3 regions of the Arthrobacter sp. MP_M4 genome follow, and region 3 is predicted to be linked to each of the others. Evidence: riboswitches for the same ligand, from Rfam matches in the RefSeq annotation. Region 3 holds a riboswitch; each other region holds the start of a gene.
The links. A riboswitch is a leader RNA that binds a small molecule or an ion and turns the genes downstream of it on or off. The one in region 3 is predicted to bind S-adenosylmethionine.
Positions count from the first base shown of each region.

Region 1: another riboswitch for S-adenosylmethionine. It lies ahead of RCH15_RS14920 (cobalamin-independent methionine synthase II family protein); the one in region 3 lies ahead of RCH15_RS03615 (bifunctional o-acetylhomoserine/o-acetylserine sulfhydrylase).
Region 2: another riboswitch for S-adenosylmethionine. It lies ahead of RCH15_RS12590 (DUF1737 domain-containing protein); the one in region 3 lies ahead of RCH15_RS03615 (bifunctional o-acetylhomoserine/o-acetylserine sulfhydrylase).

Region 1 covers NZ_JAXCHX010000023.1:2,893-12,335, forward strand. Annotated here, with positions in the region: gene RCH15_RS14895 (HAD-IIA family hydrolase) at 1-784, opposite strand, end outside; gene RCH15_RS14900 (TrmH family RNA methyltransferase) at 839-1,525, shown strand; gene fbaA (class II fructose-bisphosphate aldolase) at 1,716-2,735, shown strand; gene RCH15_RS14910 (DUF3151 domain-containing protein) at 2,738-3,166, shown strand; gene RCH15_RS14915 (uracil-DNA glycosylase) at 3,245-3,877, opposite strand; gene RCH15_RS14920 (cobalamin-independent methionine synthase II family protein) at 4,034-5,242, opposite strand; SAM riboswitch class I at 5,255-5,359, opposite strand; gene RCH15_RS14925 (adenylosuccinate synthase) at 5,642-6,931, shown strand; gene RCH15_RS14930 (CoA-binding protein) at 7,105-7,602, opposite strand; gene RCH15_RS14935 (O-acetylhomoserine aminocarboxypropyltransferase/cysteine synthase family protein) at 7,599-8,957, opposite strand; gene sfnG (dimethylsulfone monooxygenase SfnG) at 8,957-9,443, opposite strand, start outside.
Region 2 covers NZ_JAXCHX010000016.1:48,068-57,510, forward strand. Annotated here, with positions in the region: gene RCH15_RS12560 (ABC transporter ATP-binding protein) at 1-779, shown strand, start outside; gene RCH15_RS12565 (energy-coupling factor transporter transmembrane component T family protein) at 776-1,579, shown strand; gene RCH15_RS12570 (UDP-N-acetylglucosamine 1-carboxyvinyltransferase) at 1,675-3,198, shown strand; gene RCH15_RS12575 (glutamate--cysteine ligase) at 3,232-4,425, shown strand; gene RCH15_RS12580 (O-succinylhomoserine sulfhydrylase) at 4,510-5,718, opposite strand; gene RCH15_RS12585 (rhodanese-like domain-containing protein) at 5,719-6,129, opposite strand; gene RCH15_RS12590 (DUF1737 domain-containing protein) at 6,126-6,401, opposite strand; SAM riboswitch class IV at 6,472-6,586, opposite strand; gene RCH15_RS12595 (hypothetical protein) at 6,872-7,651, shown strand; gene RCH15_RS12600 (aminodeoxychorismate lyase) at 7,682-8,644, opposite strand; gene cls (cardiolipin synthase) at 8,738-9,443, shown strand, end outside.
Region 3 covers NZ_JAXCHX010000002.1:256,235-265,677, forward strand. Annotated here, with positions in the region: gene tdh (L-threonine 3-dehydrogenase) at 1-539, shown strand, start outside; gene RCH15_RS03585 (glycine C-acetyltransferase) at 591-1,805, shown strand; gene RCH15_RS03590 (NAD(P)/FAD-dependent oxidoreductase) at 1,908-3,020, shown strand; gene hutI (imidazolonepropionase) at 3,032-4,240, shown strand; gene RCH15_RS03600 (histidine phosphatase family protein) at 4,272-4,952, opposite strand; gene RCH15_RS03605 (CPBP family intramembrane glutamic endopeptidase) at 5,041-5,796, shown strand; gene RCH15_RS03610 (VOC family protein) at 5,917-6,555, opposite strand; SAM riboswitch class IV at 6,755-6,870, shown strand; gene RCH15_RS03615 (bifunctional o-acetylhomoserine/o-acetylserine sulfhydrylase) at 6,933-8,249, shown strand; SAM riboswitch class IV at 8,334-8,449, shown strand; gene metX (homoserine O-acetyltransferase MetX) at 8,461-9,443, shown strand, end outside.

The DNA of each region.
Region 1 (9,443 bases), on a different contig from region 3:
CATCCCGGTGCGTGATGCCGCTGAGCACCAGCACCGTGTGCAGCCCCGCCTCCATGCCCGCGATGATGTCCGTGTCCATCCGGTCACCGATCATGGCCGTGGTTTCCGAGTGCGCGTCGATCTGGTTCATCGCCGAGCGGAACATCATCGGGTTCGGTTTCCCCACAATGTAGGGTTCCCGGCCGGTCGCCTTCGTGATGAGCGCCGCGATGGCACCGGTGGCGGGCATGGGACCGTCCTTGGAGGGTCCGGTGGCGTCCGGGTTGGTGGCGATGAACCGCGCCCCGCCCAGAATGAGCCGGATGGCCATGGTGATGGCTTCAAAGGAGTAGGTGCGGGTCTCACCGAGCACCACAAAGTCCGGGTCCTGGTCGGTGAGGATGAAGCCGGCCTCGTGCAGCGCCGTCGTGAGGCCCGCCTCGCCGATCGTGTAGGCGCGGTTGCCCGAATCCGAGCCGCGCACCTGATCCTTGAGGAACTGCGCCGTGGCCAGGGCCGAGGTCCAGATGTTCTCCTCAGGGATCTCCAGGCCCGAACTCTTCAGCCGGGCGGCCAGGTCCCGGGGCGTATAGATAGAGTTGTTTGTCAGGACGAGGAACCGCCGGGACGTGTCCACCCAGCGCTGGATGAGTTCCGCGGCGCCTGGAATGGGCTGGTTCTCATGCACCAGCACACCGTCCATGTCGGTGAGCCAGCACTCTATGTCCTGGCCGCTGCGGTACATCGACGCCGCCGACCGTCCGTCCTCCGACTCGCTCCGCCGGTCATCGCGCTGCTCATCCATGGTGTCCTCCGCCGTAAGTGTGCCGCTACCTGGGTCCCAGTCTAATGTTGAGTCGTGACTGAACCCGAGATACCCAGCGAAATCCGTCCCGCAAACGCGTACGGAGCTGAAGAGGGGGAAGCGCCCAGGGCGGAGGTCGGCGTCGGACCCTGGGACGGTGAACTGCCGGAAGGCGATCACTGGGACCCGGACCTGCTCGCGGACGGCGACCGCCGCAACGTGGTGGACAAATACCGCTACTGGAAACACGAGTCGATCGTGGCGGACCTGGACGCCAAACGGCACAATTTCCATATCGCGATCGAAAACTGGCAGCACGACATGAACATCGGCACCGTCGTTCGCACCGCCAACGCGTTCCTGGCCAAGGAAGTGCACATCATTGGCCGGCGCCGGTGGAACCGCCGCGGGGCCATGGTCACCGACCGGTACCAGCACGTCCGCCACCACCCCACCGTTGCGGACTTCGTGGCATGGGCGCAGGGGGAGGGCCTCGCGATCATCGGGATCGACATCTTCCCGGACTCCGTTCCGCTGGAAAGCTACGAACTGCCCAGGGACTGCGTACTGGTATTCGGGCAGGAGGGTCCAGGGCTGTCCCCCGAAGTCCATGAGGCGGCGGCGGACACCCTGTCGATCGAGCAGTTCGGGTCCACCCGCTCCATCAACGCCGCCTCGGCCGCGGCCATCGCGATGCACGCCTGGATCCGACGGCACGTCTTCGGCCAGCTCCCGGGCTAGGACGCCCCAGCGCCCGGGTCCCCGCGAAGTGCGAACCCAGCGCCCCGGGTCCGGGCCCGCAGGCGAGTATTACAGGCCCGGGTGACCGGAAACACTGCCACCGGCGCAGTCATGACTAGGATGGACCGTAGCCGACGAGGTTCACTCCAGGGTCACCAGCCCGCAGACGAAATTCACTTTAGGAGTCAGCATGCCCATTGCAACCCCAGAGATCTACTCCGAGATGATCGACCGCGCTAAGACGGGCGGCTTTGCCTTTCCAGCCGTCAACGTCACCTCCTCCCAGACCCTGAATGCAGCCCTCCGCGGCTTCGCCGAGGCCGAGTCCGACGGCATCGTCCAGGTCTCCACCGGCGGCGCCGCTTACTGGTCAGGCGCCTCCACCAAGGACATGGTGGCCGGTTCCCTGGGCTTCGCCGCGTTCGCCCGCGAAGTGGCCAAGAACTACGGCGTCAACATCGCCCTGCACACGGACCATTGCCCTAAGGACAAGCTGGATGGTTTCGTCCTGCCGTTGCTGGCCGCGTCGGAGGCCGAGGTCAAAGCCGGGCGCAACCCGCTCTTCAACTCGCACATGTGGGACGGCTCCGCTGAGACCCTGCAGGAAAACCTGCGGATTGCCCGCGAACTGCTCGAGCGCACCGCTGCCGCGAAAATGATCCTCGAGGTCGAGATCGGCACCGTCGGCGGTGAGGAAGACGGCGTCGAGAACGCCATCAATGACAAGCTCTACACCACCGTCGAGGACGCCCTCGCCACGATCGACGCTCTCGGTGCCGGCGAGAACGGCCGCTACATCACGGCGCTGACCTTCGGCAACGTGCACGGCGTGTACAAGCCCGGCGGCGTGAAGCTGCGCCCGGAAATCCTCAAGGATATCCAGGAGCAGGTGGGCGCCAAGATCGGCAAACCGAACCCCTTCGACCTCGTCTTCCACGGCGGATCCGGCTCGTCCGAGAAGGAAATCGCGGACGCCGTTTCCTACGGTGTCATCAAGATGAACATCGACACCGACACCCAGTACGCCTTCACGCGCCCGGTCGCGGACCACATGCTGCGCAACTACGACGGCGTGCTGAAGGTCGACGGCGAGGTGGGCAACAAGAAGCTGTACGATCCGCGCGTCTGGGGCGCCTCCGCCGAGGCCGGCCTGGCTGCCCGCGTCGTGGAGGCTGCCCAGCAGCTCGGCTCCACCGGCAAGACGTTCTAGGCATGTCGGACGAATTCCGCCGGAACCTGATGGGTCCGGAGCCGACGCACCTGCCCGCCGAAACCGAAGTCTACGCGGCGCTGGACGCCGGCCAGGAAGCCCTGGACCTGGTGGAAAAGCACCCGACGTCCTCGCTGCTCTGGGCCGTGCTGGCTGAGGAAGCGTGGAGTGAAGGCCGGACCATCGACTCCTACGCTTATTCCCGCGTGGGCTACCACCGGGGACTGGATTCGCTGCGGCGCAACGGCTGGCGCGGTGTCGGGCCCATCCCCTGGGAGCACGAACCGAACCGCGGGTTCCTGCGCGCCCTGTACTCGCTGGGCCGCGCCTCCGCCGCGATCGGCGAGGCCGAGGAACCGGAGCGGATCGAGAAATTCCTCAAGGACTCCGATCCCGCCGCCAGGGCAGCGATCGAAGCCGAAAAGCGCTAACACCGCGTTGCAGTTAAACGAATGACGGCGGGCGTCCACCAGAAGGTGGGCGCCCGCCGTCATTCGTTGCGGGTGGGATCAGCTGGTCTTTGCCAGCCCTGTGCGGGCCATGGCGTCGGCGTAGACGGTGCCCATTTCCTCCAGGTACTGCTCCTGCCGGGCAGGTGTGCCGGCGAAGGCACGGCCGCTGAGCGAGCGGACCTTGTAGGTCTTGAGGCCGCGGCGCCAGATCATCGGCACCTCGGTCTTCAGGAGCAGGTTCGCGAGGCGGTTGGCTTCGGTGCCGTGGGCCACGATCACCGAGGCGCGGGGCACCACGGCAAGGAATTTCAGCAGCGGCTTGAGGCCGGCGGAGATCTGGTCCGGCGTGAACTTGCCGTTGGGCTCGCCCGGGACGTACCAGGGGTGAACGTTCCACGGCATCACGTACTCAGGACGCAGGCCCAGCTTCCAGTGGACGCCCAACAGGCGGGTGGCCGCTTCTTCGTCGCCGGCCGTGATGAAACCCGACTCGTCCTCGGTTCCGATGTTGGAGAAGAGGCTGATGATGCGGCACTCGTCGACGTCGTGGATCGGGTCCACGTAGGAGACGTTCATGCCAGCTTTGGTGGCCTGCAGCGTGTCGCACAGCTCGTTTACGGCTGCGACGCTAGGTTCGTAGCGGCGGCTCAAAAGCTGCTCGCGGGAATTTTCAGTGGCCAAGGCTGTCATATATTGCTGAGTCTCCTGCAGGTTTGGTGAAGCTCCCAGACCGTACGCGGGCACGCCAATTACGGTGTGGTTTGAAAATGTGGTGTGGACCGATTCCTGGTCGATCCTTATTAGTCTATCAAGCCCTGCGAAATGACGGACCGGCCGTGGGGCCGGCTACCAGAGCCGGGCGGTTGCCCGGCGGGCTCCCTCGCCCAGGGATTCCAGCTTGGCAAAGGCGATTTGCGGGTGCACGCGGCCGCCGAGACCGCAGTCTGTGGAGGCAATCACATTTTCCCGGCCCACCAATTCGGCGAAACGCACGATCCGGTCAGCCACCAGGTCCGGGTGCTCGACGACGTTGGTGGCGTGGGAAACGACGCCAGGAATAATGACTTTTCCGTCGGGCAGTTTGGTGTCCTCCCAGACCCGCCATTCATGTTCGTGTCGGACGTTGGCGGCCTCGAAGGAGTAAGCCCCCGCGTTGACCTGCATGACGGAACCGATGATGTCCGCGAGGTCAATGTCGGTGGTGTGCGGTCCGTGCCAGGAGCCCCAGCACACGTGCAGACGGATCTGGTCCTGGGGAAGATCGCGCAGTGCCCAGTTGGTGGCCTCAACCCTGAGCTGGATGAACTTCAGATAGTCCGCCAGGCTCGGCTCCGGGTTGATCTGGTCCCAGCTTTCGGCCAGCGACGGGTCATCGAGCTGGACAGTGAGCCCCGCATCGATGATGGCCTTGTACTCCTCGCGCATGGCATCGGCGCAGGCATAGAGGAGCTCCTCATCGGAGGTGTAATACTCATTGGCGACGCGTGCGCAGGAGCCGGGGGACAGGGACGCGACGAAGCCCTCGGACAGCCCGGCTGCGGCCAGGCCGGTCTTGAGGTTGGCGATGTCCGACCCCACCAGGGCCTGGCCGGTGTAGCTCAGCGGGCCGGCGATCTTCGGCTGCGTGACGGACCTGCGGTGCGCCAGGATCCCGGAGGACGGATCGTTGTAGGCGTCGTTGAATTTTTGCCGGTCGCGGCGGTCCGGGAAGGAGGTCAGCACGATGTGGCCGGGGCTGGAGCGGTGCACGGCGGCGTCCGCCCAGCGGTCCACGTCCGTCGGTTCCAGGCCGCCCAGCCGGCTGAAGGAGTAATTCCACCACGCACCGTAATCAACCGCGCTGGACATGGTGTGCCCGTATTCGCCGTCGTTGGGGATGTCGATGCCGAGATCCTTCTGGCGCTGCACGATGTCCACCACGGAGGTTTCCAGCAGGTCCAGGAACTCGGGAGTGATGCCGTCTGACTCTTTGGCCTCGTTCGCGGCGATGAGCTCGGGCGTGCGGGGCAACGAGCCTGCATGGGTGGCGCGGATATGGTCGGTGTTCTGCGGCATGGGAGCGCGTCCTTTCCATCGGTCCTGGCGGTAGCACCTTTGCCGTCACAGTGGTGTGCGCGGGCAGGGTTGCTGCGGCGTCAATGGTCCAGGTCCCTCGGCCGCTCGGGATGGTCACCTCCTACCTAATTCGAACCGGCCGACCCGCGCAAGCCTGTCCCACGAAGTTCCGCAAGCTGGACACTGCGCAGGTGGAGCCGAGGAGGCCGGCGGCCCGGCGGAAGTCCAGTGGCCGGGCAAATGAGCTGCTGTCACCGCCATCGGCTAAACTTGGGTGGTAAGAGCCCCGGAAACTGGCGTTGATCGAAAGAGCACAGCGGTAGATTCGGGGCATTCTCATGAACGGCGCTAAGCTGCGGGACACCTGCGGTTTGGCCCGAACGAATGGGGGAGGATCCCATGCCAGCAATCGTGATCGTCGGAGCCCAATGGGGCGACGAAGGCAAAGGCAAGGCCACTGACCTGCTTGGTGGCCGAGTCGACTACGTCGTCAAGCCCAACGGCGGCAACAATGCCGGCCACACCGTCGTCGTAGGCGGTGAGAAGTACGAGCTCAAGCTCCTTCCGGCCGGCATCCTGAGCCCCAACGCGGTCCCGGTTATCGGCAACGGCTGCGTGGTGAACCTAGAAGCGCTGTTCCAGGAAATCGACGGCCTCGAAGCCCGCGGCGCCGACACCTCCAAGCTGCGCGTCTCCGCAAACGCCCACCTCGTGGCGCCGTACCACCAGGTGCTGGACAAGGTCACCGAGCGTTTCCTGGGCAGCCGCGCCATCGGCACCACCGGCCGGGGCATCGGACCGGCCTACATGGACAAGGTGGCCCGCCTCGGCATCCGCGTCCAGGACGTCTTTGACGCCTCCATCCTGCGCCAGAAGGTCGAAGGCTCGCTGCGCCAGAAGAATGAACTCCTGGTCAAGGTCTACAACCGCCGCGACATCGAGGTGGACGAGATCGTGGAGTACTTCCTGTCCTTCGCCGAGCGTCTGCGCCCGCTGGTCATTGACAGCACCTATGTGCTGAACACCGCCCTGGACGAGGGCAAGGTGGTCCTCATGGAAGGCGGCCAGGCCACGTTCCTGGACGTCGACCACGGCACCTACCCGTTTGTGACCTCCTCGAACCCGACGGCCGGCGGCGCCTCCGTGGGCTCGGGCATCGGCCCCACCCGGATCTCGCGTTCCATCGGCATCATCAAGGCGTACACCACCCGCGTGGGCGCCGGCCCGTTCCCCACCGAATTGTTCGATGAGATGGGCATGTACCTGCAGAAGACCGGCGGTGAATTTGGTGTCAACACCGGCCGGCCGCGCCGCTGCGGCTGGTACGACGCCGTGCTGGCGCGCCACGCCTCGCGCGTCAACGGCTTCACGGACTACTTCGTCACCAAGCTCGACGTCCTCACCGGCATCGAACAGATCCCGGTCTGCGTGGCCTACGACGTCGACGGCGTCCGGCACGAGGAAATGCCGATGACCCAGACCGATTTCCACCACGCCAAGCCGATTTTCGAGTACTTCGAGGGCTGGACCGAGGACATCACCGGCGCCCGCACCCTGGAGGACCTCCCGGAGAACGCCAAAAACTACGTGCTGGCCCTGGAAAAGCTCTCCGGCACGCGCTTCTCGGCAATCGGCGTCGGTCCTGACCGCGACCAGACCATCGTGATCAACGATTTGATCAACGACTGACGCATCCGAAGCTAACGCACGACGGCGGCGGGTCACCTGAAAAGGTGGCCCGCCGCCGTCGTTTGGCCGGGTGCCGCGAGTTCGGCGGGAACGTGGGGCAAGGTGCGGCGCGCCGTTTCGTTATGGCGAGCCCGCACGCGTGCCGCGAGTTCGGTGGCCCGGCGCGGGCGCGGTTAGGCCAGGACCTGCCGTTTGGACGAAATGACGCCGGTGTCGAAGCCGGCCAGGTGCAGTCCGCCGTGGAACCGGGCATGCTCGATTTTCACGCAACGGTCCATCACGACGTCGAGCCCGGCCGCCTCGGCTTCCTTCGCCACGTCCTCGTGCCACGAGCCCAGCTGCAGCCAGAGCGTTTTGGCGCCTGCCGCGACGGCCTCGTCCAGGACCCCCGGGAGGTCATCGTGCTTGCGGAACACGTCCACGATGTCCGGGCTCTCCGGCAGGTCCGCGAGCGAGGCATACGTTCGCTGGCCCAGGATCTCCTTCACCACCGGATTTACGAAATACACCTTGTAGCGCGTGGAGGACTGCAGGTAGGTGGCAACGAAGTAGCTCGCCCGGGACGGTTTGTCCGAGGCGCCCACGATTGCGATCGACGTTGCCTGCCGCAGCAGGGCCAGCCGCTCCGGGGCGGACGGCTCGGTCCAGGTACGTTCTTCTTCGGTGCTCACGCGTTAACTCCGATCGTGCAGGCGTCAGCCTCTGGCGTGTGTACGCCGCGGGCGGAGGCATCAGGGGCTGCCACCGTTGCAGCGTCCAGGGCCTGGTCAATGTCCCAGAGGATGTCCTCGAGGTCTTCCAGCCCGATCGAGATCCGGACCAAGTCCTCCGGGATGCCGGCGGACTCGAGCTGTTCCGGGCTGAGCTGCTGGTGGGTGGTGGACCCGGGATGGATGACGAGGGTCCGGGAATCGCCGACGTTGGCCAGGTGCGAGGCCAGCTGCAGGGACTCGATGAACGTCTGCCCGGCCGCGCGGCCCCCCTTCACGCCGAAGGAGAACACCGAGCCCGGTCCGAGCGGAAGGTACTTCCGGGCCCGCTCGAAGTACGGGTGCGAGGGAAGGCCCGAGTAGTTCACGTAGGCCACACGTTCGTCCGCTTCGAGCCACTCCGCGACGGCCTGGGCGTTCTTGAGGTGTTCGTCCAGGCGCTGCGGAAGGGTCTCCACGCCCTGCAGGAGCTGGAACGCGGACATCGGGGACAGGGCGGGTCCGATGTCCCGCAGCTGCTCGCAGCGGAGCTTCGTGAGGAAGCCGTACTCGCCGAAGTTGCCCCACCAGGAGACGTTGCCGTAGGAGGCCACCGGCTCGGTCATCGTCGGGAACTTCCCGTTGCCCCAGTTGAACCGGCCGCTTTCGACGATCACGCCGCCGAGGGTGGTGCCGTGGCCGCCGAGGAACTTGGTGGCGGAATGGATAACGATGTCCGCGCCGTGTTCGATCGGCCGCACGAGGTACGGCGTGCTCAAGGTGGCGTCGACGACGAGCGGGATGCCGGCGTCGTGCGCTGCCTTGGCCAGCCCCTCAAGGTCCTGGACCTCGGAGGACGGGTTGGCCACCACCTCGACGAAGATCGCCTTGGTGTTCTCCCGGATGGCAGCGGCGTAGTCCGCCGGATCGGTGCCGGGGACGAACGTGGTGTCGACGCCGAAGCGGCGCAGCGTGACGTCCAGCTGGGTTACCGTGCCACCGTAAAGCTGGGAGGCTGCCACGATGTGGTCACCGGCCTGGGTGAGCGCGGCGAAAGTGATGAACTCCGCGGCCATCCCCGAGGACGTCGCCACCGCACCGATGCCGCCCTCCAGGGACGCGATGCGCTCCTCGAACGCGGCCACCGTGGGGTTGCCGATCCGGGAGTAGATGTTGCCGTACTTCTGCAGCGCAAAGAGGTTGGCGGCGTCCTGGGTGTCCTTGAACACGAAGGAAGTGGTTTGGTAAATCGGCACGGCCCGGGCGCCGTGCTCGGCGTCGGGGGTGCCGCCGGCGTGCAGGGCGCGGGTACGGAACCCGAACTTACGGTCAGCCATTATGCGTCCACCTTAATCGTCGTGGCCGGAATCCCGGACAGGTCCAGTTCCGTGCCGTGCTTGCGGGCCAGGTCGGCCTCGAGTTCGCGGACGATCGGCAAGACGTCCTGGCCGAACGCTGCGACCTCCTCCTGGAAGTGCAGGTAGGCGGTGAGGAACAGGTTCACGCCGATTTTCTTATACTCTACGATCCGTTCGGCGATCTGCTCCGGGGTGCCGATCAGTTGGGTCTTGAAACCGTCGTTGTACTGGATCAGATCCTCGAAACTGGAGTCGGCCCACATGCCCTTGCCGTCCTTCGTGGACGCCCCGGCTTCCTGGACCGCGGCGCGGAACCCCTCGACGGCGGGTTTGTGCGCCTTCGCGACGATCTCGCGGAGGGTATCGCGGGCTTCCTTCTCGGAATCGCGGGCGATCACGAAGCCGTTCAGGCCAAACCTCGGAGAGGATAAAGCGGCAGCGAGGGCGCCTTCGGTACCGCGCCTG
Region 2 (9,443 bases), on a different contig from region 3:
GTTCCGGCGTCAAAGGCGCGGGCCATCTGCTGCTGGCAGCGGAGGACCTGGCCGTCTCCCGGGAACGGCCAGGGCGAGCGGGATTCCGCGGCGGCTTCCGGCCGATTCCGCCGGTGCCCGTACAAAAGGGGATCACCGCCCAGGTCCGCGCGGGAGAAGCGCTGACCATCACCGGACCGAACGGTTCAGGGAAATCCACCTTCGCCCTGACCCTCGCCGGCCTGCTCGCGCCTGTGGCGGGCAAGGTCTCCGCCACCCTGGAGCTAGGCGCAGGCGCCGGAATCGATCCCTACCGGTGGAAGGCGCAGCAACTGATCGCGAGGATCGGCACCGTGTTCCAGGAACCCGAACACCAGTTCGTCACCGGCCGGGTGATCGATGAGCTGATGTTCGGGCCCCGGCACCTGGGCCGAGGCGAAGACCGCGTGGACGAACTGCTGGCGCGGCTCCGGCTGACTGAGCTCGTGGACGCCAATCCCTACACGCTCTCCGGCGGTGAGAAGCGGCGCCTGTCCGTCGCCACCGTCCTCGCAGCCCATCCCCGGGTGCTGATCCTGGACGAGCCCACCTTCGGCCAGGACGCCAACACCTGGGCCGAACTGGCCTCCTTCCTCTCCGAACTCCTCGACGGCGGCACCGCCGTCGTGTCCGTGACGCACGATGCCGAGTTCAGCGAGGTCCTTGGCGGCACCGAACTGCGGCTCCCGGTGGCTGAACCCGGCGGCCCTGAGCCGCGCGACGCCGGACACGGGACCCCCGGGAAGGTTGCCACGCCATGAGGCAGGAATTGACGGTGGGCGGAAACCACGCCCTGCTGACCCGGTCCAACCCCCTGGCGAAATTCGCTGCGGTCATGCTCATCACGATCGTGCTGGCGCTGTCCATCGACTGGGTGTCCGCCTCGGTGGCGCTCGCCCTGCTGCTGGCGCTGCTTCCGCTGGCCGGGCTGACACCCGGCCGGCTCTGGCAGCGGGGCTGGCCGCTGATCCTGGCCGCGGCGTTAGGTGGTTGGAGCACCACCATCCTGGCACCGGACCACGGGAGCATCCTGCTCGACGCCAGAATCTGGTCGATCAGCGAAGGGTCCCTCGAACTCGGGCTCGGCTTTCTGATCCGTGGTCTGGCCATCGCGCTTCCGGCAATATTGCTGATGAGCTGTACAGATCCTACGGACCTGGCGGACGCCCTCGCCCAGAGAGCGGGACTGCCGCACCGCTTCGTCCTGGGGACGCTGGCCGCGATGCGGCTCGTCGGCCTGATGGCCGAGGAGTGGCAGACCATCGGGATGGCGCGCCGCGCCCGCGGCGTGGGCTCCCACGGGAATCCGCTGCAACGTCTCCGCGCCACCCTCGGGCAGAGCTTCGGATTGCTGGTCCAGGCCGTCCGCCGGGCTTCCCGCCTCGCGGTCACCATGGAGGCCCGGGGCTTCGGCGGCGAGCAACGCACCTGGGCCCGTCGGTCCACCTTCAGCGCCCTGGATCTCTGGGTGGCTCTTGGCGGGCTGCTGATCGCTGGTGCCGCCGTCGCCACTGCGCTGGCGGCAGGAACCTGGAACATGGTCTTCCTCGCACAGCACTGACGTCGGTATCGCACAATGCGGGTATCACTGTGACATTCACGGCAAAACAGCGGGAATGCCCGGCGACAATACGTCATGCATGATATTTTCTTGGAATGACTCAAGAGACTGCTGAACATGTTGGCGCCCTGCTCCGCGAAGCCCGCGGACAAAAGGGGTGGACCCAGGGGCAGCTCGCGTCCGAGCTGGGAACCAGCCAGAGCGCCATCGCCCGCATGGAACAGGGCAAGCAAAACCTCAGCCTGAAGATGATCCAGCGGCTGGAAGCGATCTTCGGCCGGAGCATCGTCAAGGTGGGACGGCCTGCGATGACGCATCTCCGGGTCGAGGGCGGCAGGACCCTGTCCGGTTCCGTGGACGTCAACAGCAGCAAGAATGCCGGCGTCGCCTTGCTCTGCGCCAGCCTGATCAACCGCGGCACCACCATCCTGCGCCGCCTGGCGCGGATCGAGGAGGTCAACCGGATTGTCGAGGTCCTGACGAGCATCGGCGTCGACTGCACGTGGCTGAACGCCAACGACCTGCAGATCCGCCGTCCCGTCACGCTGGATCTGGACTCGATGGACATCGAAGCGGCCCGCCGGACCCGCAGCGTCATCATGCTGCTGGGCCCGCTCCTGGACGAAGCCGGGGAATACCGGCTGCCGTACGCCGGCGGCTGTGACCTGGGCACCCGCACGGTGCAGCCGCACATGCAGGCCCTGCGCCAATTCGGGCTCAGCGTCGACGCGAAGTCCGGCTTCTATGCCGTGCAGGCTCCGCCGTCGGACGGGCACGACCGTTCCTTCGTGCTCAGCGAACGCGGTGATACCGTAACCGAAAACGCGATCATGGCCGCCGCCCACCGCAGCGGCACCACGATCATCCGCAACGCAAGCCCCAACTACATGGTCCAGGACCTCTGCTTCTACCTGCAGATGCTGGGCATCGGGATCGAGGGAGTGGGAACCACCACGCTGAAGATCACCGGCCGTCCGTCGGTCGACGTGGACGTGGAATACTTCCCTTCCGAGGACCCGATCGAGGCGATGAGCCTCATCACCGCCGGCATCGTCACGAACTCGGAAGTCACGGTCCGGCGCGTGCCGATCGAATTCATGGAAATCGAGCTCGCCACGCTGGCGCAAATGGGCCAGCACCTGGAGGTGTCCGGGGAATACGTGGCCCGGAACGGCCGCACCAGGCTGGTGGACGTCACCACCCGGCCCTCGGAACTGCGCGCTCCGGAAGATAAGATCCACCCCATGCCGTTTCCCGGGCTGAACATCGACAACCTGCCCTTCTTCGCTGTAATCGCCGCAAACGCCCAAGGCCAGACGATGATCCACGACTGGGTCTATGACAACCGGGCGATTTACCTGACCGAGCTGAACAAGCTCGGCGCCCAGGTGCAGCTGCTGGACCCGCACCGGATTTACGTCAACGGGCCGACCAAATGGCGTGCGGCCGAGGTCGGCTGCCCGCCTGCCCTCCGCCCCGCGGCCTGCCTGCTGCTGGCGATGCTCGCCGCCCGAGGAGTCTCCGAACTGCGCAACATCTACGTGATCGAGCGCGGCTACGAGGACCTGGCCGAACGGCTCAACACCATCGGAGCAAAGATCGAGTACTTCCAGGACTGATGGTTTCGGCGGATCCTGCCGCACAATAGAACCATGCGCACCTTCGGCGTGGAGGAAGAACTGCTCATCGTGGATCCCGGAACCGGGAGGCCGCTGCCCCTCGCCGACGTGGTGCTGCCCTGCCTGCTCCCGCCAGGGCCGGCCCCCGGCCGTACCGGGCAGGATGCCCGACCGCTGCCGCAGGCGGAACACACGGATCCCGACTTCAGCTTCGAGCTCAAGCTCGAACAGATCGAAACCCAGACGCGGCCGTGCCTGGGTTACCTGGAACTGCTTGGGCAGCTCCGGTGCGGCCGGGCCCGCGCGGACCGCGCTGCCCGGTTGCACGGGGGCCGCGTCGCTGCCCTCGCGACCTCTCCGCTCGGTTCCGCCTCGCACCTGACGCCGAAGCAACGCTATATGACCATGCAGCAGCGCTTCGGGCTCACTGTCCGGAACCAATTGACGTGCGGGCTGCATGTCCACGTCCTGGTGGACTCCCCAGAGGAGGGCGTGGCGGTGATGGACCGGATCCGGGACAAGCTTGCCGTGCTTATTGCCCTCAGCGCGAACTCCCCGTACTGGAACGGCGTGGAGTTAGGATTCGAAAGCTACCGCACCCAGGCCTGGAACCGCTGGCCCGGATCGGGTCCCACCATGATCTTCGGCAGTCTGCCGGCCTACCGCCGGGTTGTGGCCCGGCTGGTGGAAACCGGCGTCCTCATGGACGAGGGGATGGTCTATTTTGATTCGCGGCTGTGCCGGCATCACCCCACGCTGGAGATCCGGGTTGCCGATGTGTGCCTGCGGGCCGAGGACGCAGCGCTGATCGCTGTTCTGGTGCGTGCCCTGGTCGAATCGGCGTCGCGGGAATGGAATGACGGAGTGGATCCGGCCCCGGTGCCGACGCTGCTGCTGCGGATGGCTGCGTGGCAGGCCAGCAACTGTGGACTCCGCGGGCACCTGCTGGACTTCGGGACCTTCAACCCGGCTCCGGCGGGGGAAGTGGTCCGGGCGCTGGTGGACCTCGTGGCCCCGGTGCTTCAGGAGCAGGGCGAACTGGACCTGGTGCGGCACGGTATCAGCCGAATCCTGGCGCACGGCACCGGATCCCAGCTGCAGCGGGAGCCGTTCTCCACCGGCGGGCTGCCCGCCGTCGTAGACCGGGCCGTCGACGTGACCACGCAGGGAACGGACAGCGGGACGCCGCCGGACGACGTCCCGCTGGGCAGCGTCCGGCGCGCCTGAGCCCGTGACGCTGGGACCGCATTTCGCGGCAGTACCGCCCGAAAACATAGCCGCGAACTGCCTGCTCGCGGCGGCCGGGCGCGACTAGATCTGCTTGAGGCCCTGGCCGAGGTCGCGGATCAGGTCCTCGAGGTCCTCAAGGCCCACGGAGAGGCGCACCACGCCGTCGCTCAGACCGATCGCGGCCCGGCCCTCCGGCCCCATGGCGCGGTGCGTCGTCGTGGCGGGATGGGTGATCAAGGACTTCGAATCGCCCAGGTTGTTGGAGATATCGATGATCCGCAGCCCGTCCAGCAGCGCGAACGCGGCCTCCTTCGCTGACCTGCCGGGGGACGGGGAGAGCTCGAAAGTCAGCACGGTGCCGCCGGCCTTCATCTGCCGGGCGGCTAATTCGTGCTGCGGATGGGAAGGCAGCAACGGGTACCGGACCCAGCTGACGCCGGGTTGCTCCTCCAGCCACTCGGCCAGCCGCAGGGCCGAAGCGGAGGAATGGGTTACCCGCAGGCCCATGGTCTCCAGGCCCTTGGTTAACACCCACGCGTTGAAGGCGGAGAGCGCCGGGCCGGTGTGGCGCATGAGCTGCTTGACCGGTCCCTCGATGAATTCCTTGGTGCCCAGAACCGCGCCGCCCAACACCCTGCCCTGGCCGTCGATGTGCTTGGTTCCCGAATAGACGATCACATCCGCGCCGAGTTCCCCGCAGCGCTGCAACAGGGGAGTGGCAAAGACATTGTCAACGACGACCGTCGCCCCGGCGGAATGCGCCAGCTCGCTCACGGCGGCGATATCGACGATTTCCTGCATCGGGTTCGACGGCGACTCGAAGAAGACCGCCGTCGTTGGTTCTGAGAGCGCTGAGCGCCACTGCTCCAGATCCGGTCCGTCGACGAAGACCGTTTGCACCCCCCAGCGGGGCAGGATCTCGCTGAGGATCACGAAACACGAGCCGAACAGCGAGCGGGCTGCTACCACCCGGTCGCCGGCGGCCAGGAGGGCCCCAAGCGCGGTGAAGACCGCGGACATGCCCGAGGCGGTGGCAAAACAGGCCTCGGTGCCTTCGAGCAGCCGGAGCCGTTCCTGGAAGGTGGCCACCGTGGGGTTGCCGTAGCGGGAATAGACGAAGCGTTCGTCCTCGCCGGTGAAGGCGCGCTCGGCGGCGGCCGCGGATTCATAGACGAATCCGGAGCTCAGGAAGATCGGTTCGGCGGTTTCCTGAAAACCTGTCCGGTCCAGGCCGCCACGGACAGCCTGGGTGCCGGCGCTCCAGCCCCCGGCCTCGGGATTGAAAGCCATTTAGTGATTTTCCGCGCTCGTGGGCAGGCCGCGGTTCCGCCAGCCGTTGACGGTCCGTTCCCCCTGCCGGTCGGGTTCGCCCTCAAAGCCTTCGAGGACGTTGTAGGAAGTGAACCCGGCGTCGGTGGCTGCGTGCGCTGCGGCAATGGACCGGACGCCCGAGCGGCACAGGAAGAGAAGTTCGGTGTTGCCGGCCTCGGCAGCGAGTTGTTGCAGTTGCGCGATGAATTGCGGGTTGGGGATGCCGCCGGCCAGATTCCACTGCAGGAAGAGCGGCGGGTGCGGTGTCCCGGTTGTGTCCGGGATGCCGGTATGGGCCCATTCGCCCTCGGTGCGGACGTCCACGAGAAGGGCGCCGTCTTCGAGCTTTGCCCACGCCTCGTGCGGGCTGAGGTCTCCGGCGTAGCTCACGCGTGGCCCTCTCCGTCGAAGTCTCCGTCAATTTCTCCGGCGAACCCAAGGCCGCCCACGGCGTTGGCGACGGCGGCATCGGCGCTGGCGATCGCCGCCGGCAGCACCAAAGCCTGGGCCACGACGACGTCGCTGCCGTTGAACGTGGCGGCCGGGCTGCCGTGCAAAACGTAGCCCGCGGCGAGGGCGGCCGAGACGCGCTCGCAAAATGCACGGTCGTCGGGGCCGGTGAACAGGCGGTATGCCAGCTTCTTCCCGCTCGTGCCGGCAATCGCCGGGGTCGGGGCTGGTGCCGGTATGGGTACTGCGGGGGCGGACGCGTCAGGCACGACGGATCTCCTTCTTTCACGCTTGCAGCTCGATTGGTCGATATGCCGAGTACTCACCTGAGGCACCCCGCCGCGAAAGGGAGGGTTGCCGTCCGGCCAGTCAGGGCTTGGCGCCGGTTCTCATTACTCACCAGAAACCTAACACCCGGGACGCCGGCCCGCACGGTTGCCGCCGTCATGTTAAGTAACGGGCCGGAACGGAGAAAAGGTGACGAACCGACAAAAGAAATGCAACGGAGCGGTAGCCGCTATTGGGGCCAATCGTTAGGGCTCAGACTTAACGTGAAGCTCTCAGGAGGCCTCCAACACCTCCGCAGGCGGGGTCGTGTTTTTCACGGACCGGATATCGTAAGCTCACGACTGCCGCGCCCGATGCGGTGCATGACACCATTACAGTGAAATTGGGGAACTCCATGATTCTGCGCACCATCACTCCGGCAGCGTTGCTGCTCTCGACCGCTTTGGCGCTCGCAGGCTGCGGCGGCACTCCGGCGCCTTCAGCCCCGGGCGGTCCGTCCTCGGCCGCGGCCCCGGCTTCGCCGACCACACCTGACCCGTCATCCCCGGCCGCGGGCCCGTCCTCCGCGCCGTCGCCGGCCGCGACGGTGAAGGCCTATGCGGCCGGGGATCTCGCGCAGATCATTGCCGGGCTCACGGACGAGCGCGGCGCCGGGTTCACCGCCGTATCCGCCGACCAGCTGGAGCAAGGCATCGCCACGGCGAAGAAGTTGATCGCCACGGCCGCGATCACCCCGCCCGAGTGCGCGGCGGTGGTGGACAGCAACAGCCAGATCCCGGAGGGAAGCAGCTATGCCAGCGGCGTGTCCCAGTCCGCCGCGGACCAGGTGGTCACCGTCGTCACGGTCGTGGCTGTCCAGGATCCGGACCTGCAACGCTCCAAGCTGGACGAATCGGTAGCTGGGAGCAAGAAATGCGCAAGCTTCACCATGGAGCTCCAGGGCCAAAAAGTCGCCAGCGAAACGAAAGTCCTGGACATCGCGACGTCGGCGGAAAAGTCCTTCTCGACCATGGGCATCCAGACCCTGCCGACCGGGCAGACCCAGACCACTGTCACCGTCATGGGTCTCAGCGGTGCGCTGACGGCCGCGGCGGTGGCATCAGGCCCCGGAGTCACCGAGGACGCAGCCGCGGACCTGGCCCGGATCGTCGACGAAGCCCTCGCCAAGGGCTGAACCGCACCGTCCCCGGCGGGCCCGGGAGCTTTATTCGATGGTGGCGTACAGCGCGTTGAGCTCCGCGGTGAGCTGCTGGCGCAGTTCCGGCGTGCCGATTTCCCGGCCGTCGATGCGGTTGACGGGAGCCAGCAGCCGGATGCTCGAGATCAGCCAGACGGCGTCGGCGTCGTACAGGTCACGCGGCTCCAACGGGCCGTAGCCCAGTTCCCAGCCGGCCGCCTTGGCCGCGGTGAACAAGGCCCCCTGCGAAGTGCCGGGCAGGATTCCGCTGTCGAGCTGCGGCGTGATCAGCCGCCGGACCGTGCGCACCCCGCCGGCGCCGTCGCCGTCCGTGTCCAGATGTGCGAGCAGGACGGTGGACGTCGGACCCTCCAGCACCCGCCCGTCCGCGGAGGTGAAGATCACGTCATCGGCTCCGTGCGCGTGCGCGTAGCGAAGCGCTGCCATGTTAACGGCGTAGGAGAGGGTCTTGGCGCCCATGAGCAGCCAGGGGGCGCGTTCCCCGACTTCGCTGTCGTAGCCGCGGTCCAGCAGCAGGACGTCAATGCCGGTTTCGCGCTGGCGCCGTCCGGCGGCGCCGGGGACCGACGCCTGCACCCAGCACGTGGGCCCCGCCGCGCCTTCGACGCCGCGGGTCACCAGAAGTTTCACGACCAGCTCGTCGTCCTCAGTGGCACCGCCGCCGGGCAGATGGCTGCGCCGGTATTCGCTGACCGCCGTGGCAATGGCCCGGCGCCACACGCCCTCGGCCGGGATGCCCAGCTCCAAAAGCCGCGCGGACCCGGCCAGCCGGTTCAGATGCGCCTGGAGCTTGCGGGGCTGTCCGCCCACAACCAGCAGCGACTCAAAGACGCCGTCGCCTCGGGTGGCTCCCTGGTCGGTCGCCATCAGCTGCGGTTTGGTGGCGTCCGCCAGCCGGCCGCCGTCGAACGCGGGATCCAGGAAGACCAGCACCGGGGTGGGAGCCTTAGCGGCTGCGGGAGAAGTCATGCCTTCAGCTTAGTGCGGCGGGTGACGGGATAGGATTTCAAGGTTGCCCGTTCCGGAACTGTTCCGCGGGCCTGGAGCTTGAGGGGTTCGCCTGTGCTGTGGCCGTTTTCGCTGGCGGATTCTCTTCCGTCATGGGTCATCCTGATTCTGGCCGTGGTTGATTTCGGCATCAGGGTCCTGGCCCTTGGCATCATTCCCGGAAACCGGCGGCCCACCACTGCCATGGCATGGCTCCTCATCATCTTCTTTGTTCCGGCCGTGGGCCTGGTGCTCTTCCTGCTCTTCGGCAACTTCCGGCTCTCCCGCAAACGCCGGGCGCAGCAGGACGCAGTGAACACCCGGGTCCGCGCCGGCGCCTCGGAGCTCGCGATGCTGGAGAGCGGCTATGAGGGCCCGGACTGGGTGCTGTCCGCGGCGGAACTGAACAAGACGCTGGGGTCGCTGCCGATGGTGGACGGCAACCACGTGGACCTCCTCCCGGGCTACCCGGATTCGTTCACGGCCATGGCGGCCGCCGTCCGGGAAGCGGAGTCCTTCGTCAACGCCGAGTTCTACATCCTGAGTTCGGACCACTTCACCGATGACCTGCTGACAGCGATGGAGGAAGCTGCCGAGCGCGGTGTGGAAGTCCGCCTTTTGTTCGACCACCTGGGGACCCTGCGCGTCAAGGGCTACAGCAAGCTGATCGCCCGGCTCAAGGCCAGCAAGATCCGCTGGCGGCCCATGCTCCCGCTGCGGCCCGTCCATGGGCAGTGGCGTCGCCCGGACCTGCGCAACCACCGCAAAATCATGGTCATTG
Region 3 (9,443 bases):
TCACCGGCGCCGGGCCCATCGGGCTGATGGCCATCGCCGTGGCCCGCCACGCGGGCGCCCGCAAGATTGCCATCACCGACGTCTCGGCCCCGCGGCTGGAACTGGCCCGCAGTCTCGGCGTCGACCTCGCGATCGATGTCTCCACGACGCGGGTCAAGGACGCCCAGCGCGAGCTGGGCATGCGCGAGGGATTCGACATCGGCATGGAAATGTCCGGGCACCCCACGGCGCTGCCTGAGATGATCGAGAACATGAACCACGGCGGCCGGATCGCGATGCTGGGACTGCCCAGCCAGTCCATCGACATCGATTGGGGCAAAGTGGTCACGCATATGCTGACCATGAAGGGCATCTATGGCCGGGAAATGTTCGAGACCTGGTACGCGATGAGCGCCATGCTGTCCTCCAACCCGGTCCTGCGCGCCAACATTTCTGCCGTTGTCACGGACACCCTGCCCGCCACCGACTGGGAGAGGGGCTTCGACGTCGCCCGCGCCGGAGTGGGCGGCAAAGTGGTCCTCGACTGGACCTGCTTCTAACCCGCCGATCGCCAGGCCACACCCGACCCACCAGCTGAGGAGCCCGCCGAAATGTATTCAGCCATCAAGGACCAGTTGCAGCACGAGCTGGACGAGATCCGCAGTGCCGGCCTGTTCAAGACCGAGCGTCATATTGACTCACCCCAGGCCAACCACATCAAAGCCGGCCAAATCGGCGGCTCCAGCGCGGACGTGCTGAATTTCTGCGCCAACAATTATCTGGGCCTCGCGGACCACCCGGACATCATCGCCGCCGCCAAATCCGCGATGGACGAGCGCGGCTTCGGCATGGCCAGCGTCCGGTTCATCTGCGGCACCCAGGACCTGCATCTGGCCCTCGAGGAGCGTGTCTCGACGTTCCTCGGCACCGAGGACACCATCCTGTTCTCCAGCTGCTTCGACGCCAACGGCGGTGTGTTTGAATCCCTGTTCGGGCCGGAGGACGCTGTCATCTCCGACGCGCTGAACCACGCCTCGATCATCGACGGCATCCGGCTCTGCAAGGCCCAGCGCTTCCGCTACGCCAACCAGGACATGGCGGACCTGGAGGCCAAGCTGGTCGAGGCCAGCACCCAGGAGAACCCGGCCCGCCGCAAGATCATCGTCACGGACGGCGTCTTTTCCATGGACGGCTTCCTTGCCCCGCTCGAAGCCATCTGCGACCTCGCCGAAAAATATGACGCCATGGTCATGGTGGATGATTCCCACGCCGTCGGCTTCATGGGCGCCAGCGGCGCCGGCACCCCGGAGCACGCCGGCGTCTCGGACCGGGTGGACATCTACACCGGCACCTTCGGCAAGGCCCTGGGCGGCGCCTCCGGCGGGTACGTCTCCGGCCGCCGTGAAGTCGTCGCCATGCTCCGCCAGAAGGCCCGACCGTACCTGTTCTCCAACTCCCTGGCCCCGGCCATCGTCGCGGCGACGCTGAAAGCCCTGGACCTCGTGGAGAACTCCGCGGAACTGCGCAGCAAACTCTTCGCCAACGCCGCCCTGTTCCGGCGCCGCATGGGCGAGGAAGGCTTCGGGCTGCTCCCGGGCGAGCATGCGATTGTGCCGGTGATGTTCGGAGATGCCGTGATGGCCGCCAAGGTGGCGGACGCCATGTTGCACAACGGTGTCTTCGTCACGGCTTTCAGCTACCCGGTGGTGCCCAAGGGGGCGGCCCGGATCCGCGTCCAGCTCTCAGCCGCGCACAGCACCGAGGACGTCGAGGAGTGCGTGCGGGCGTTCGTGCGCAGCCGGGCCGCGGTGGACGCCGCCGCGTAGCCGGATCCGCACCGCAGCCGGATCCGCACCGCAGCCGGGCCGGATCCGGGCGGCCGCGCGAAACTACTGACGGGACCTCCTGCGGGGTGCAAGGATGGAGGCATGTCAGCGAAATACGATGTTGTGATCGTCGGCGGCGGCATTGCCGGCCTGTCCCTTGCCTCCGCCCTTGCCGGGAAATGCAGCGTGGCCCTGCTCGAAGCCGAGCAGTCACTGGGCTACCACACCTCCGCGCGCTCGGCCCGGCAGCTGATTCCCAGCTATGGCCCGCCCGTGGTCCGGGAGCTGACCATGCGCACGCTGGAGCTTATCGGCATCCACGAGGGCACCCGGCCCGAACCCGTGCTCTCGCCGCGCCGGTTCATGCTGATCGGAGACGAGGACGCCGTCCAAAAGCAGTCCAGCGGGTTCATGCAGCAGATCAGCCACGCCGAGGCGCTGGAGATCTGTCCCGCGCTGAAGCCGGACTCGTTTACCGCTGCCGGCCTGGATTCGGGATCCTTCGCCTGCAACGCCTCCCTGCTGCTCGAAGACCACCGGGAGCGGGCCGTCGAAGGCGGCGTGGACATTATCACCGGCGCCAAGGTCCATTCGGCACAGCGCCTCGGGTCCGGCTGGGAGCTCGGTGCCGGGCAGGAAGCCCTGCAGAGCGCCGTCGTGGTCAATGCCGCCGGGGCCTGGGCGGACGAGCTGGCGGTGCTTAGCGGCGTCGAAAAGCTCGGCCTGCAGCCCTACCGGCGCACGGCCGCGATTGTCGACGTCGAACATCCCCTGCCGCAAGGCTGCCCGATGGTGGCATCGACCGACAGCTTCTACTTCCGGCCCGACGGGCGGCGGCAGGTGCTGATTTCGCCGTCCGAAACGGTGCCGAGCGGCCCCGAAGACGCCCGGCCGAACCCCGGCGACATTGAGGCGCTGATTACTCAGCTCAACACCGTTACGACGATGGGGATCGGCACCGTCAGCCGGGCCTGGACCGGGCTGCGCACCGAAGCGGCCGACGGCATCCCGGTCGTTGGGTTCGACGCCGAAGCCGCCGGGTTCTTCTGGCTCGCCGGACAGGGCGGCTACGGCTTCCAGACCTCCTCCGGCATCGCCGAGCTGGCCGCAAGGTTGATCCTCGCAGGCCAGGGCGCCGGCCACGCAGCACCCCCCGGTCCGGCATCCCGGACAGCGGAGGCGCTGGCGGCCACGCGCTGGTCCATCCGGCGCTGAAGAATGGACCCATGAGCACCCTGATCACCAACCTTGCCGAGCTGATGACCCAGGACCTCGAACACCGGGTCCTCAAGGACGCGGCCGTGGTGATTGAGGGCGAACGCATCGCCTGGCTGGGCCGGGCCGCTGACGCGCCCGCCGCCGACGAAGCCGTCAACGCGGGCGGCCGAGCCATGCTGCCGGGCTGGGTCGACTCGCACACCCACCTGATCTTCGCCGGCGACCGGACGGCCGAATTCGAGGCCCGGATGGCGGGGGAGAACTACAGCGCCGGCGGCATAGCCGTGACCACGGGGGCCACCCGGGCCACCAGCGACTTCGACCTCACCCGCCTGGCCATGGGGCGGGTCGCCGAGGCCGTCTCCCAGGGCACCACCTACCTCGAAACCAAGACCGGCTACGGCCTGGACGTGGAGCACGAGGCCCGCAGCGCCCGGATTGCCTCCACGGTGGCTGACGAAGTCACTTACCTTGGCGCGCACCTGGTGCCGGCAGGAATGGACGCGGAGGATTACACCGAGCTGGTATGCGGCCCCATGCTATCGGCCGTCCGGCCGTTTGTGCGCTGGGCCGATGTCTTCTGCGAGCAGGGGGCCTTCACCGAGGACCAGTCGCGGCGGGTGCTCCAGGCCTGCAAGGACGCGGGGCTGGGCTTGAGGGTGCACGGCAACCAGCTGGGTGAGGGCCCCGGGGTGCGGCTCGCAGTGGAATTCGGCGCCGCCAGCGTGGACCACGTGAACTACCTTTCCGGCGCCGACATCGGCGCCCTTGCCGCCAGCTGGTCCGGCTGGGACGCCGGCGGAGGCTCCGGCCGCGGGACGGTGGCCACGTGCCTGCCGGCCTGCGACCTGTCCACCCGGCAACCGCTGGCACCTGGCCGGGAGCTGCTCGACGCCGGTGTGCAGCTCGCGCTGGCGTCCAACTGCAACCCGGGCACGTCCTACACGAGTTCGATGGCGTTCGGCGTCACCACGGCCGTGCTGCAGATGCGGCTCAGTGTCCACGAGGCCGTGCGCGCGGCCACGTACGGCGGGGCGCTGGCCCTCGGCCGGGAATGCGGGAAGGACGCCGCCGGCGAACGCGCGGTCGGGTCGATCGCCGTCGGGCACCGCGCGGACCTCCACCTTCTCAACGCCCCGTCCGCCACCCACCTGGCCTACCGGCCCGGCATGCCGTTGACGCACGCCGTCTGGCGGGCCGGGGAACGCGCCCGCTGACCACGAACTGTCCGGGAAGAGCCCGTGGCGGCTAGAAGAACATCGGCGGGGCATCCAGGACGGTCTCATCGACCCGTCTGGGTTCCCACTGGCTGAACGGCTTATCCAGCTCGTACTTGCCGTCCGTGCTGCGGTGCAGGGTGCGGACCTCGGCGTTGTCGGGGTTGTTGAGGGATTCGAAGTACTCCACCGACCAATGGAACCAGCGCATGCAGAACAGCCGCATCGTCAGCCCGTGGGTAACGAACAAAGCGTTGGGTGCGTAGTCCGGCCGGGACCAGTGGCGGTACAACGTTTCCATGAAGGAGGAGATCCGGTCATAGACATCGGAGCCGGACTCGCCCTCCCGGAACCGGTAAAAAAAGTGGCCGTAGGCGTTGCGGAGTTCCTTTTGGTCCTCAATCTCGCCGGTGATCTGGAAATTGGCCCAGTCTTGCTCGCGAAGCCGCGGCTCTTCGATCACCCGCTCCACCAGCGGGCCGAGATTGAGCGCCTCCAGGGTCTGGTAGGCCCGCAGGTAGGGCGAGACGTAGACGCAGACCGGCGTGCCGTCCAGCAGCCGCCGGACCTCTTCGCCGGCCGCCCGGGCCTGCCCGATGCCGAGCTCCGTCAGCGGGATCCGGTAATCCGGGACCCTGTTGTAGATCGAGGTATCGGCGTTGGCCGCGGACTGGCCGTGCCGGATCATAATGATTTTCCCGGGCGCACTCATAACCACCAAGCATAGGCCCGGCCGGGGCGCATCCTTTAGCAACGGGCGGTTTCAGGAAACTACCGGTAACTGCGGGCAAGATAGGAACATGTTGGTTCCCTCGCGCCGTCGGCTGCGGATAGAAGTGTGGATAGTTTTGGGCCTGTCGCTGGGGCAGTCAGCCGTGTATTCGGTGGTGCAGCTGCTGGACAAAATGACCCGGGCGCCCCTGGCGGAAGCGACCTCCACGCTGAACCGCTCGCAAAGCACCCGGGAGTACTTTGACCTCACCTACCAGCTGCTGGACATCATCTTTGCCCTGGTGCCCGTGGCACTGGTGATCTATTTCCTCGCCGAACACCGCACGGCCGCCGCAGCCTGCGGCAAGCTTGGGTTCACTTTCGCGCGCCCCGGCAAGGACCTGCTCCAGGGCCTGGGCCTGGCCGCGCTCATCGGAATCCCGTCGCTGGGTCTCTACGCCGCAGGCCGGGCGCTTGGGATGACGACGGCGATTATCCCCAGTGCGCTGGACTCCTACTGGTGGACGGTGCCGGTGCTCATCCTCTCCGCGGTCCGGCACGGCATCGTGGAGGAAGTGATCGTGGTGGGCTACCTGGTGGACCGGCTGGGCAAGCTCGGCTGGAGCGTCCCCCTGATAATCTTTGCAAGCTCCATGCTGCGAGGCAGCTACCACCTGTACCAGGGCTTCGGTCCCTTCGTCGGCAACGCCATCATGGGCGTCATCTTCGCATTCATCTACACGCGCACCCGCCGGGTGATGCCGCTGGTGATCGCCCACGCCATGCTGGACATCGTGGCGTTCGTCGGCTTTAGTCTTTTCGGTAAGGCGATCGGCCTGGGCTGAGGTTCGTTGGCTCCAGACCCCGGCGGTTCCCGGGATTGGCGTTTAACGAATTCGGCCGCCATCGGGGGTGGCGTCATTGGCACCCGCTGATGGCGGCCGAAGTGGTGGGGCGGAAAAGCGTCAGATGGTGACTGCTCCGGAGACCGTCTCGAAGGTGACAGAGAGGATGCCCGGTGTACCGCGCGGAGCGAGCCAGTTCACGGCCACGTCCTCGAGCGGTTTCTCCACCGGAACGCCGAGCCACTCGGTGACGCGCTCTGCGGAGCCGGCGATGGTGAGGGCGGACATCTTGACGTTGCTCTCGTAGGCCTTGGACGGGTGGAGTTCCGGATCGCCTTCCCACCTAAGCATGTAGGGGACCTGGGGATCGGCGATGAGGCCGAGAATGCCGATCTGTTTCCAGACCAGTTCGCGGCCGTCCGGGAACTTGCGGTTGCCGTTTACGGCGGCGCGTCCCAGCCGCTCCTCGAACGGGGCGAGATCGTCCACTTCCACGCACCAGCCCATCCATCCGCCGCCCGCCGCCGACCGGGCGCGGACAGCCTGGCCGAAGGGCGCTTTGTCCGAGGCGGGATGGTTCAGCACCTCCACCACCTCGACGTACTTGTGTCCCGCGAGCGGAATGATCATGTTGCGGGTCCCGAATCGGGGGTGGACTCCGCCCTTCACGGCTTCCACGCCGAGGGCAGACGCAATTCGTTTGGTGGTGGCAGCGAGGCCATCTTGTTCACAGGCGTAAGAGACGTGATCCATGCGCATGCCCTCATCTTGGCACTTTGTGATGCGCCTCTCAGCTTAGGGTGCCCTAACCGGATGGAATGACCCGCGGGACGGCTTTCAGAGCGCCCGCGGGGGCCCGCCACGATGACAGGAAGCGCCGCCCGGGGGCCCATCCCCGGCCACGACTTGTTCGTCACAAAGCTATCCACCGCCTGAACCGGTTCCTAGACTGGGGTCAGGTCATGAGTGCCAGCGCACGGCCCCGGCTTGCTGGCCGGCAACCCTCGTCTCGCGGTGGGGTGCCCCGGGTGAAGACCTGGCCGTCCGGCGCCCGCCGGGGGGCAAGCGCGGCGCCAGTGCCGCCCGGGCCGGAAGGTTGCCGGGCAGACTGTGCCCGGCCCTTTAGGAGTTGTTCCATGTCAAGTGCCTGGTCCTTTGAAACCCGCCAGATCCACGCCGGCCAGGAGCCGGACAGCGCCACCGGCGCCCGGTCGCTGCCCATCTACCAGACGACGTCGTTTGTCTTCCCCAGCGCCGAGAGCGCCGCCAACCGGTTCGCGCTGGCCGAACTGGCGCCGATCTACACCAGGATCGGCAACCCCACCCAGGACGCCGTGGAGCAGCGCGTGGCAAGCCTGGAAGGCGGACTCGCAGCCCTGCTGCTCAGCTCCGGACAGGCCGCGGAAACGCTCGCGATCCTGAACGTCGCCGAGGCCGGGGACCATGTGGTGGCCAGCCCCAGTCTCTATGGCGGCACCTATAACCTGCTGGCACACACCCTGAAGAAGTTCGGTATCTCCACAACGTTCGTGGCGGACCCGGACAACCTGGCGCAATGGCGGAATGCGGTGCAGCCCAACACCAAGCTGTTCTTCGGCGAAGCGGTCTCCAACCCGCGCCAGGACGTGCTGGACATTGAGGGCATCTCCCAGGTGGCCCATGAAGCCGGAGTGCCGCTGATTGTGGACAACACCCTGTCCACGCCGTTCCTCATCAGGCCCATTGAGTGGGGCGCGGACATCGTGGTGCATTCCGCCACCAAGTACCTTGGCGGTCACGGAACGGCGATTGCCGGCGTCATCGTGGACTCCGGCAACTTCGACTTCAGCAAGGACCCGGAGCGGTTCCCCGGCTTCAACACCCCGGACCCCACCTACAACGGCCTGGTCTATGCCCGCGATCTCGGTGCCGACGGTGCCCTCGGCGCCAACCTCTCCTTTATCCTCAAAGCCCGTGTCCAGCTGCTGCGGGACCTCGGCTCCGCCGTTTCGCCGTTCAATGCCTTCCTCATCGCCCAGGGCATCGAGACCCTCAGCCTGCGGATGGAACGGCACGTCGCCAACGCCGTCAAAGTGGCCGGATGGCTGGAAGCGCGCGACGACGTCGAATCCGTCGCCTATGCCGGGTTGCCGTCCAGCCCCTGGTACGAGCGCGGCCGCAAGTACGGGCCCAAGGGGACAGGCGCCGTCGTTTCCTTCAACCTCGCCGGGGGAGCGGACGCCGGAAAACGCTTTGTCGACGCCCTGGAACTGCACTCCCACGTGGCAAACATCGGCGACGTGCGCTCCCTGGTCATCCACCCGGCGTCGACCACGCACAGCCAGCTCTCCCCGGAGCAGCAGGCCGTCGCCGGCGTCCACCCCGGCCTGGTCCGGCTCTCGGTGGGGCTTGAGCACATCGATGACATCATCGCGGACCTCGATGCCGGCTTCCGGGCAGCGAAGACCGCCTGATCCATTCGGCACTGAGTGGCCCGGCTGTCACATGGAAGTCACAATCTTCGCCATTCCGGCAATGGGTTTCGTAGACTCAGGGGAGGTCATGAGTGCCAGTGACAGCCCCGGCTTGCTGGCCGGCAACCCTCCTTTTGCGGCGGGGTGCCCCGGGTGAAGACCTGGCCCGCCGGTCAGCTGACGGCGGGCAAGCGCGAAGTTAGGTCCTCACATGACGATTGCCGTCACCCGCACCGGTGCCCCCGCAAGCAAGCCCTCCTCCGCCCCGGACGGTTCCGTTCCCGACGGGACCGTCCAGTACTTACCCATCGGATCCCTCGCGCTCGAATGCGGCTCCTCGCTGCCCGAGGTCGTCCTCGGTTTCGAAACCTGGGGCACCCTCAATGCGGAGGCCTCGAACGCGGTCCTGATCGAACATGCCCTCACGGGGGACACCCACGTCACCCGGGGCGACAGCGACGAACCCGGCTGGTGGGAGCAACTGGCGGGACCGGGCGCCCCGGTGGACACAGACAGATACTTCGTGGTCTCCATCAACATCCTCGGCGGCTGCTACGGCTCCACCGGGCCCTCATCGACGGCGCCCGACGGAAACCCGTGGGGCTCACGTTTCCCGCTCGTGACGTTGCGGGACACCACAGAAGCTGAGGCCCGGCTCGCGGACGCCCTGGGCATCCGGAGCTGGTTCGCCGTGCTGGGCGGCTCCCTGGGCGGCGCCCGTGCCCTGGAGTGGGCCGTCAGCCACCCGGACCGGGTCCAGCGCTGCGGCGTGTTCTCCGTCGGCCCCAGCAGCACCGCAGAACAAATCGCGTTCGCCCAGGCGCAAACGCTCGCCATCCGGCAGGACCCCAACTTCAAGGGCGGGGACTACTACGGCGGGCCGGAGCCGGTAGCGGGCCTGGCCCTGGCCCGGCGGATCGCGCACATCACCTACCGCTCGGCCGCCGAACTGGACGGCCGTTTCGGCCGGAACGCCCAGGACTCGGAGGCTCCGCTGGAAGCCGGATCCCTCGCCGGACGCGGGCGCTACCAGGTGGAAAGCTACCTTGACCATCAAGGCAACAAGCTGGTCCGACGCTTCGACGCCAACAGCTACATCGCCATCACCGAGGCGCTGATGAGCCATGACATCAGCCGGGGCCGCGGTACCCTCGCGGAGGCCCTGGCCCCGGCCACCGCCGAATTTTTGCTGGC